2 regions of the Dehalogenimonas alkenigignens genome follow, and region 2 is predicted to be linked to the other one. Evidence: riboswitches for the same ligand, from Rfam matches in the RefSeq annotation. Region 2 holds a riboswitch; the other holds the start of a gene.
The links. Region 2 has a riboswitch for molybdenum cofactor ahead of moaA (GTP 3',8-cyclase MoaA). Riboswitches for the same ligand answer to the same signal wherever they lie in the genome.

Region 1 (3,729 bases), 350 kb from region 2:
GCCACTGTCTCGCCGGCGGCGACGGTCAAGTTTATATCTTTCAAGCTGAAGTTGCCGCCATAACGCTGTCGTAGCCCCCGGGCTTCGATAATCGGTTTGGCGTTCGAAAAATTCATTCCACCGGTCTCCGCCTGACGTCTGTACCGCGCTGCTGCAGCCAGGAGAGCGCCATATTGATTAGCAGGGCAATACCCAGCAGGATTATTCCCAAGGCCAGCGACAGTTCGATGTCGCCCTTACTGGTCTCGAGCGAGATGGCGGTGGTCAGCACCCGGGTGAAGCCGCGGATGTTGCCGCCGACCATGAGCGCCAGGCCGACTTCGGAGATGGCACGACCAAAGCCGAGGATGAAGGCGGTGAAGATAGCGTACCTGGCCTCTTTGATCAACAGCAATCCCATTTGCCAGCGGCTGGCGCCCAAGGCAATTGCCGTCTCTTTAGCCATGAGGTCGATTCCGGAGAGCGCCGAAATAACGAGGCCGAGTATCAGCGGTGTCACCAGCACAGCCTGGCCAATAACCATAATTGTCGGGGTGAAAAGCAGCCCGAACTCCCCAAGCGGACCGGAGCGCGAGAACAGCAGGAAGACAAACAGGCCGACCAAAACCGTCGGCAGGGAAAACAGGGTATGGATGAAGCTGATCAGGAAGCGCTTGCCGGGGAAGGTGTTATGGAAGATGAGAGAGCCTAAAGGCAGAGCGATGACTGCGGCGATGACGCTGGCGGTCGCTGAGATACTCAGCGACCGCCAGGTGGCTTCCATAACGTCGGGATCAGCCGAAAAGATTAGTTCGATAGCCCTTTGCAGACCAAGCCAGATCTCTTCCATTTAATTAATTCGCCGGTTCGTTTCCGGCGCAAGGGGTAAATAGCGGCGCGCCGTAGTCCTTGACGCCGTAGTCGCCGATGATCTTCTGGATGGCCGGGGACAACAGCCATTCGACCATCTTTTGAGCCATGTCCTTGTTACTCACGGCAACTTTTACCGGATTGACCGGGACTGCGGCATAAACATTCAGCAGAATCGACCCTTTATCTACGATAGAAGTCAGGCCGGTCTGTCCTTTGAAAGCTAAAAAGGTGCCAATATCGGAAAGGGTGTAACCCTGAAGCTGCCCGGCCATCTGAAGAGTTGGTCCCATGCCCTGGCCGGACTCGACGTACCAAGCGCCTGAACTGCGGACATCGGTGTAAGTGATGCCGGCAGCCTTCCAAATAGCCTGCTCCTTGGAATTGGTCCCGGAGGCATCGCCACGGGAGACGAACTTGGCGGTCTTGGAAGCGAACAACTTCTTGAAGGCATCCTCGGCGGAAAGGCCTTTCAATCCGAGCGGATCGGAGGCAGGGCCTACAATAACGAAATAATTGTAAGCGAAAGCGCTGCGGGTTGTACCGTAACCGTCGGCAATGAACTGGAGTTCCCGAGCCTTGTCATGGACGGTGATAATGTCAACATCGCCGCGTTGGCCGTATTGCAGGGCAATACCGGTGTTGGCATACAGGACATCGACTTCCACTCCGAACTCTTTCTCGAACATGGGCTCCAGGAGGGCCCACAAGCCGGTGTCGTAGAGGGAGCTGGTTGTAGCCACCTTGAGGCGTTTTGCCGGGGAGAGGATGCCGCTGCCCTGTTCGGTGGTCGGCGATACCGTCGGACCGGTGGTTGATGGATTATCAGATCCATTGCAGCCGGCGATCGATGAAGCCGCGAGTAGCATCGACAACAACAAGCCGGAAACTTTTAACCATGTTTTTCTCATCTGTACCCCTTATCAAATATTTGGAATAGTACAAACAAAAAGCACCTCTTTTAAGGAGGTGCGCGGCCACGGAGTACCCTCGTCATGGCATGCTCTCCTTTCCAAATCGCGGGAGGCGGCGCCGTTTCCGGCATCACCCTCGGGTCCTTCTGTGAAGGACCGCCGGTCTTGTCGCCATATCACCGAGGAGTTAGGCTCCAAGACTTCGGAGATCAATATTTAATTAAGCTCATGGTAACACAGAGTACTAATACCGGTCAATCAGGAATCGATGACGGTTCCCATCATGGTTCGCCGGAGTGAATGGTAACGCTATCTGCCGGTGAGCTCCTTGACCTTGGCGACGAGGGCCGGGACAACCTTCTTCCAATCGCCGGTGACGCCGTAAGCGGCGGCTTTGAAAATGTTTGCTTCGGCGTCCTTGTTGATGGCCACGAGTGTTTTGGCGCCGGAGACGCCAGAAAGGTGCTGTGACGAGCCGGAGATACCGACGGCAATGTATAAATCCGGGGCGATGATCTTGCCGGTGACTCCGATCTGTCCAGATTCTGGCCACCAACCCTGGTCACACGGCGGACGGGAGGCACCAACGACACCGTCGAGGAGGCCGGCGAGTTCCTGGAGCTGGGCAAAACCCTCGGGCCCACCCAGGCCGCGGCCGCCGCCGACGACGATTTTTGCCTCTTCGATCTTTGGGCCAGTCTCTTTCACGGCTACTCGCTCCAGGATTTGAACACCCGTCAATGGTTCAGCCGCCGGCAATTCCAAAATCTCAACGGTGTGCTTATCGTTGGCCGGTGCCGGAGCGAAGGTCTTGGGCCGGATGGAAACGACCTGGGGTTCGGTATCGATGGTAAAATCCGCCAGCGCGTTGCCGCCGTAGACGGGGCGGGTAAAAATCCGGCTGCCGCCCTCAGTACGGATAGCGATAACATCGGTTACAGCGGCGGTCGAAAGCCGGGCGGCCAGCATCGGCGCCAGGTCGCGGCCTAAATCGGTTTCAGCCAGGAGGATGATTTTTGGGTTCAAGTTAGCGGCCAGCGGCATCACCGTCAGGGCGACGGCATCACTCGAAACTTGGCCGACTTCGGCGGCAAAGACCTTCACGGCACCCAATCTACCGACGGCAACGGCGGCCTCTCTGGCGCCGGTGCCAACAACAAGGGCGAAAATGGATTCGTCGGCGGTGATTGCCTTCGCAGCGGTGAAAAGCTCGGCGGCGGCAGGCGCCGGCGTGCCGCCTTTGACCTCGACGACGATTAGGACGCTTTGATTATCTGGCATGTTTTCACCCGCTCCTTTTATGTCTTTCCTCTCGGGAGGGAAAGTTGGGAACTGCTAGATCAGCTTTAGTTCACGAAGCTTCAGCGCCAGGTTAGCGCCCTGTTCTTCAGGGGTGGCGCCGGGGATCAGTTCGCACTTCGCTTCCCGCACCGGTTGATAGAGCCTCACCAGCTTCACCAGACGGTTAACGGCGACGGTGCCCAGGTCGGTAGCTTTCCAAAAGAGCGGCTCCTTTTTCTTGGCGGCGAGTACTCCCCTGATGTTGGGCAGACGGAGTTTCCCGAGTTCTCCAGAAACGGTGACGACAGCGGGTAAGGCTGCCTCGACGACTTCAAAGCCGCCGTTGACGATGCGCTCGACGCGAAGTTTGCCGCCGGTGAACTCGACCTTGCGGGCGCGGGACAATGAAGGCAGGCCGAGGTGACCAGCCAGAAGCAGGCCGGTCTGGCCGGCGTCCCAATCCGCGGCGGTGCGACCGGCGAGGATAACATCGAACTTGCCGATCTTTTTAACTGCGGCGGCAAGGACGGCGGCGGCAGCGGCGCTGTCCAGGTCGGCGAAGGCCGGGTCGTCCAACAGGATGAGTTCATCGGCACCGAGGGCGAGGGCTTTTTTAAGGAGTTCTTTATTAAGGCCGCTTCCCAAAGAAACCGCTTTCAAGGTGCTGCCAGTGTTGGTGTCTTTG
Region 2 (3,729 bases):
GGCTCGTTTACCAGTCGAAGCGAAAAGACCCGCAGAAGCTATGCTGGCGCAGAGCGTGCCTGGCAGTGTCGGCCGACGACAGTTCCTTCCGGTTAAACTTGTCGCCGGACAAGCCTGGCCATTGTTCAAAGAATCCGGCGCAATCACCGCCACCGCTGAGGCCGACGGTTACTTGGACATTCCGGCCAACATCGACATCCTGGAAAAAGGAGAGACGGTTCGGGTTTTCTTGTTTAACGGCTGAATTAAACCCTTGCCGTCACCGGAATGAGTTACGCTCCAACAACCTCAATGGTATCCCCGGCTTGTATCTCGCCACCTTGTATGATGCGGGCAAAGACGCCCTCAAGAGGCATGACACACATCCCCACCTGGCGGTAGATCTGGCAGTGGTGATGACATTCCTTGCCGATCTGGGTGATCTCCAGCTCAACTCCCCGCCCTGTCTTTAGCCTCGTACCGACAGGCAGTGCCATCAGTTCGAGACCTTCGGTCGTCAGGTTCTCGGCGAAGTCGCCGGGTGAAAGCGTCAGCCCTTTGGCGCGCATCTTGTCAATGCTGGAATTGTCCAGCAGGCTAACCTGCCGGTGCCAGCCTTTGGTAGCGTGGGCGTCGCCTTGAATGCCGTAATCCGCCTCCAGAAAGCCGCGGCCAATATCTTTTTTCTTAGTGCCTTTTTTTATGCTAGTGCAAACGGCGACAATCTTAGCCATCCAGCCTCCTGTAAGTCCCGCTCTTGCCACCCTCTTTAGTCTCAAGGTAGATTCGTTCTATGGTCATGCCCTTGTCCACCGCCTTGCACATATCGTATACCGTAAGAACGGCGATGCTGGCGGCGGTGAGGGCTTCCATCTCAACACCGGTAGGCCCGGTGCATTTCACCTCGGCCGATACTATTAACTGGTCGGTGCCGTAAAACTCGAACTCGACTGCGGCTCCGGAAATTGTCAACGGATGGCACAGCGGTATCAGTTCCGGCGTTTTCTTGGCAGCCATTATTCCGGCAATACGCGCCGCTGCCAGTACATCGCCCTTTCTGATCTCCATATTCTTGATGAGCTCAAGTGTCTCAGGTTTCATGCTGATATGAGCGATAGCCACAGCGCGGCGGCTGGTGGTTACCTTTTCGGTCACGTCTACCATCCTGGCTCGGCCACGCTCATCGACATGAGATAATTCCATGAGCTATCCCCCGATCTGACGCATCTGGCGGCCGCCAATGCCGGCCGTTTCCAAATGGTGGCGCTCCGGTTTGGCAATGATCGCCTGTTTAAGCAGGTCTTTCAAATCCGAGATACCGGCGCCATTTCGCAAAGCAGATTTGATATCGATCTCAAGGTCGTTCAGCAGGCAAGGCCTCAGCTTACCGTCTGCAGTCAGCCGCAACCGGTTGCACTGGCCACAGAAGCGATGGCTGACCGGACGAATGAAGCCGATCGTTCCCTGTCCTTCACCGAAACTGAAGTAGCTGGCTGGACCAGCGCCGGAGAGGCAGCACGGCCACAGGTCGCTCACCATCGATTCTATCTTTTCTTTGATTTCAGCCACCGTCATTGATGGAGTACTGCCAATCCCTCCGAAAGGCATATGCTCGATGAAACGAACGTGCCATCCCTCATCCTTAGCCATCAAGGCGAAATCTTCTACCTCATCGTCGTTCACCCCGGGTATGACCACCATGTTTATCTTCACCGGCGAAAGCCCAACGCGATGAGCTTCTTGAATTCCTTCGAGTACGTCGCCAAGCTTGTCGCCGCCGGTGATCCGTTCAAAACGGCCAGGCCTCAGCGAGTCGAGACTTACATTGATGCGTTTCAAGCCGGCGCTGCGCAACTTTGTAGCCTGCTCCTTTAGCAGCGTGCCGTTGGTGGTTAGTGAAATGTCTTCAATACCCGGAATCGGCGTCAACAATTCGATCAGATTCCACAAATACGGCCGCACCAGCGGTTCGCCTCCACTCAGCCGGACATGACGTACTCCGAGGGCAGCGGCAGCTTTGGTCACCCGCTCAATCTCTTCATAACGCAAGATGTCGTCATGGTGAAGGTGGTTGATTTCGCCGTCGCTGCAGTAGGTGCATCGCAGATTGCATCGGTCTGTGACCGAAATACGCAGGTAGTTAACGCGACGATTGAAGGCATCAAAAGTGCCGGTAACGCAATTAGCTTCGGTCATTGGATCAAACAGTCCCTCAAACGAAGGACGGCGTAAGCGCTCATACCCCTCCTTTCCAAAAACGGGAGGCGCCGCCGTTTCCAGCGACACCCTGACCGGCCGTCTGCCATGTTTCTTTTGAAAGTTAGGCCGGGACGGCTCGAAGGGTTTATTCATCTAAACTATAGCATGCGGTACTAGTACCGGGCAAATACTCATACATGGTAGTATGAACGTCAGCGTTTCAAGAGTGTTTGCATTGTTGACTAACCGGACGCATTAATTTATCATTGGCGGGTTCTTCAGGCAATCAAACCACTTTGCGGAGAGGTGCTGGAGTGGACTATCAGGCACGCCTGGAGAGCGTGAGTCGAGGTAACTCGACCGTGGGTTCGAATCCCACCCTCTCCGCCAATTCAAGTTTTCCACTCAGTCATTCCTGAACGATTGTCTCTCGCAATGCCCTGTGTTAAAATTGCGACGCTTTGAACGAACAGAGTAACACTGTCCATTACCTGGGTTTCAGTCTTATTCCAGGTATCGGCCGGGTCCGGCTTACAATGTTGGAGAAATATTTCGGAGATCTTTCGACCGCCTGGAAGGCCAACGAAGCGGAATTATCGAAGGTCGGTCTCGATTGCGGTACGATTAATTCAATTGTTTACTGGCGATCTAAAGTTGAACCAGCGCGTGAACTGGAAAAAGCAGATCGTTTCGGGGTTTCCGTCGTCACCGCAGTAAGCCCAAAGTATCCCTCCAGACTTAAGGAGATTTACGACTATCCACCAGTTTTGTATATCAAGGGTAATCTTCTGCCTGAGGACCAGCTTTCAATTGCGGTGGTGGGGACACGAAATCCAACAGCCTATGGCAGGCAAGTGACCGAGGAGATCGTAACCGCGCTTAGCCGAAATAATGTCACCATCGCTTCAGGTTTGGCCCGCGGGATAGATACGATTTCCCACTCTTCTGCCCTAAAAGCGGGCGGTCGTACGATTGGGGTACTAGGCTCCGGGGTTAATGTAATATACCCACCAGAAAACACAGCTATCGCAAAGCAAATAATTGAAAATGGGGCTCTAATTTCAGAGTATGCGATGGATATGGGACCAAGGCCTGAAAATTTCCCCCGGCGTAACCGCATCCTCTCAGGCTTGACGTTGGGCACACTAGTGACTGAAGCTGGGGAAAAGTCAGGGGCTTTAATTACCGCCGAATACGCCTTAGACCAAAACCGAGATGTTTTCGCCATACCGGGGAACATTTTCTCAGCCAAGAGTTCTGGAACAAACCGTTTGATTCAACAAGGTGCAAAGTTGGTGAGAACCGAATCCGACATTTTAATAGAGCTCAATATCGAATCAGTTGCTACACAACTTGAATTCAAAGAAACACTCCCGGTGACTGAAAATGAAAAAAACTTAATTAGATATCTTGGTGTGGAACCAGTACACATTGACGAAATTTGCCGCACATCCAAACTACCTGCTTCAGTTGTAAGCTCAACTTTATCAATGATGGAATTAAAAGGCACAGTCAAACACCTTGGCGGTATGAACTATACGCTTTCAAGGG

Region 1: it holds a riboswitch for molybdenum cofactor, as region 2 does, so the genes downstream of both, DEALK_RS08360 (ABC transporter substrate-binding protein) here and moaA (GTP 3',8-cyclase MoaA) in region 2, are expected to answer to the same signal.

Annotation. Positions count from the first base shown of each region.
Region 1 covers NZ_KQ758903.1:1,597,227-1,600,955, reverse strand. Annotated here, with positions in the region: gene DEALK_RS08370 (ABC transporter ATP-binding protein) at 1-116, opposite strand, end outside; gene DEALK_RS08365 (ABC transporter permease) at 113-829, opposite strand; gene DEALK_RS08360 (ABC transporter substrate-binding protein) at 834-1,760, opposite strand; molybdenum cofactor riboswitch at 1,839-1,983, opposite strand; gene DEALK_RS08355 (electron transfer flavoprotein subunit alpha/FixB family protein) at 2,073-3,044, opposite strand; gene DEALK_RS08350 (electron transfer flavoprotein subunit beta/FixA family protein) at 3,099-3,729, opposite strand, start outside.
Region 2 covers NZ_KQ758903.1:1,246,430-1,250,158, reverse strand. Annotated here, with positions in the region: gene DEALK_RS06575 (molybdenum cofactor synthesis domain-containing protein) at 1-244, shown strand, start outside; gene DEALK_RS06570 (MOSC domain-containing protein) at 273-713, opposite strand; gene moaC (cyclic pyranopterin monophosphate synthase MoaC) at 706-1,182, opposite strand; gene moaA (GTP 3',8-cyclase MoaA) at 1,186-2,175, opposite strand; molybdenum cofactor riboswitch at 2,208-2,332, opposite strand; tRNA gene DEALK_RS06555 (tRNA-Ser) at 2,479-2,568, shown strand; gene dprA (DNA-processing protein DprA) at 2,640-3,729, shown strand, end outside.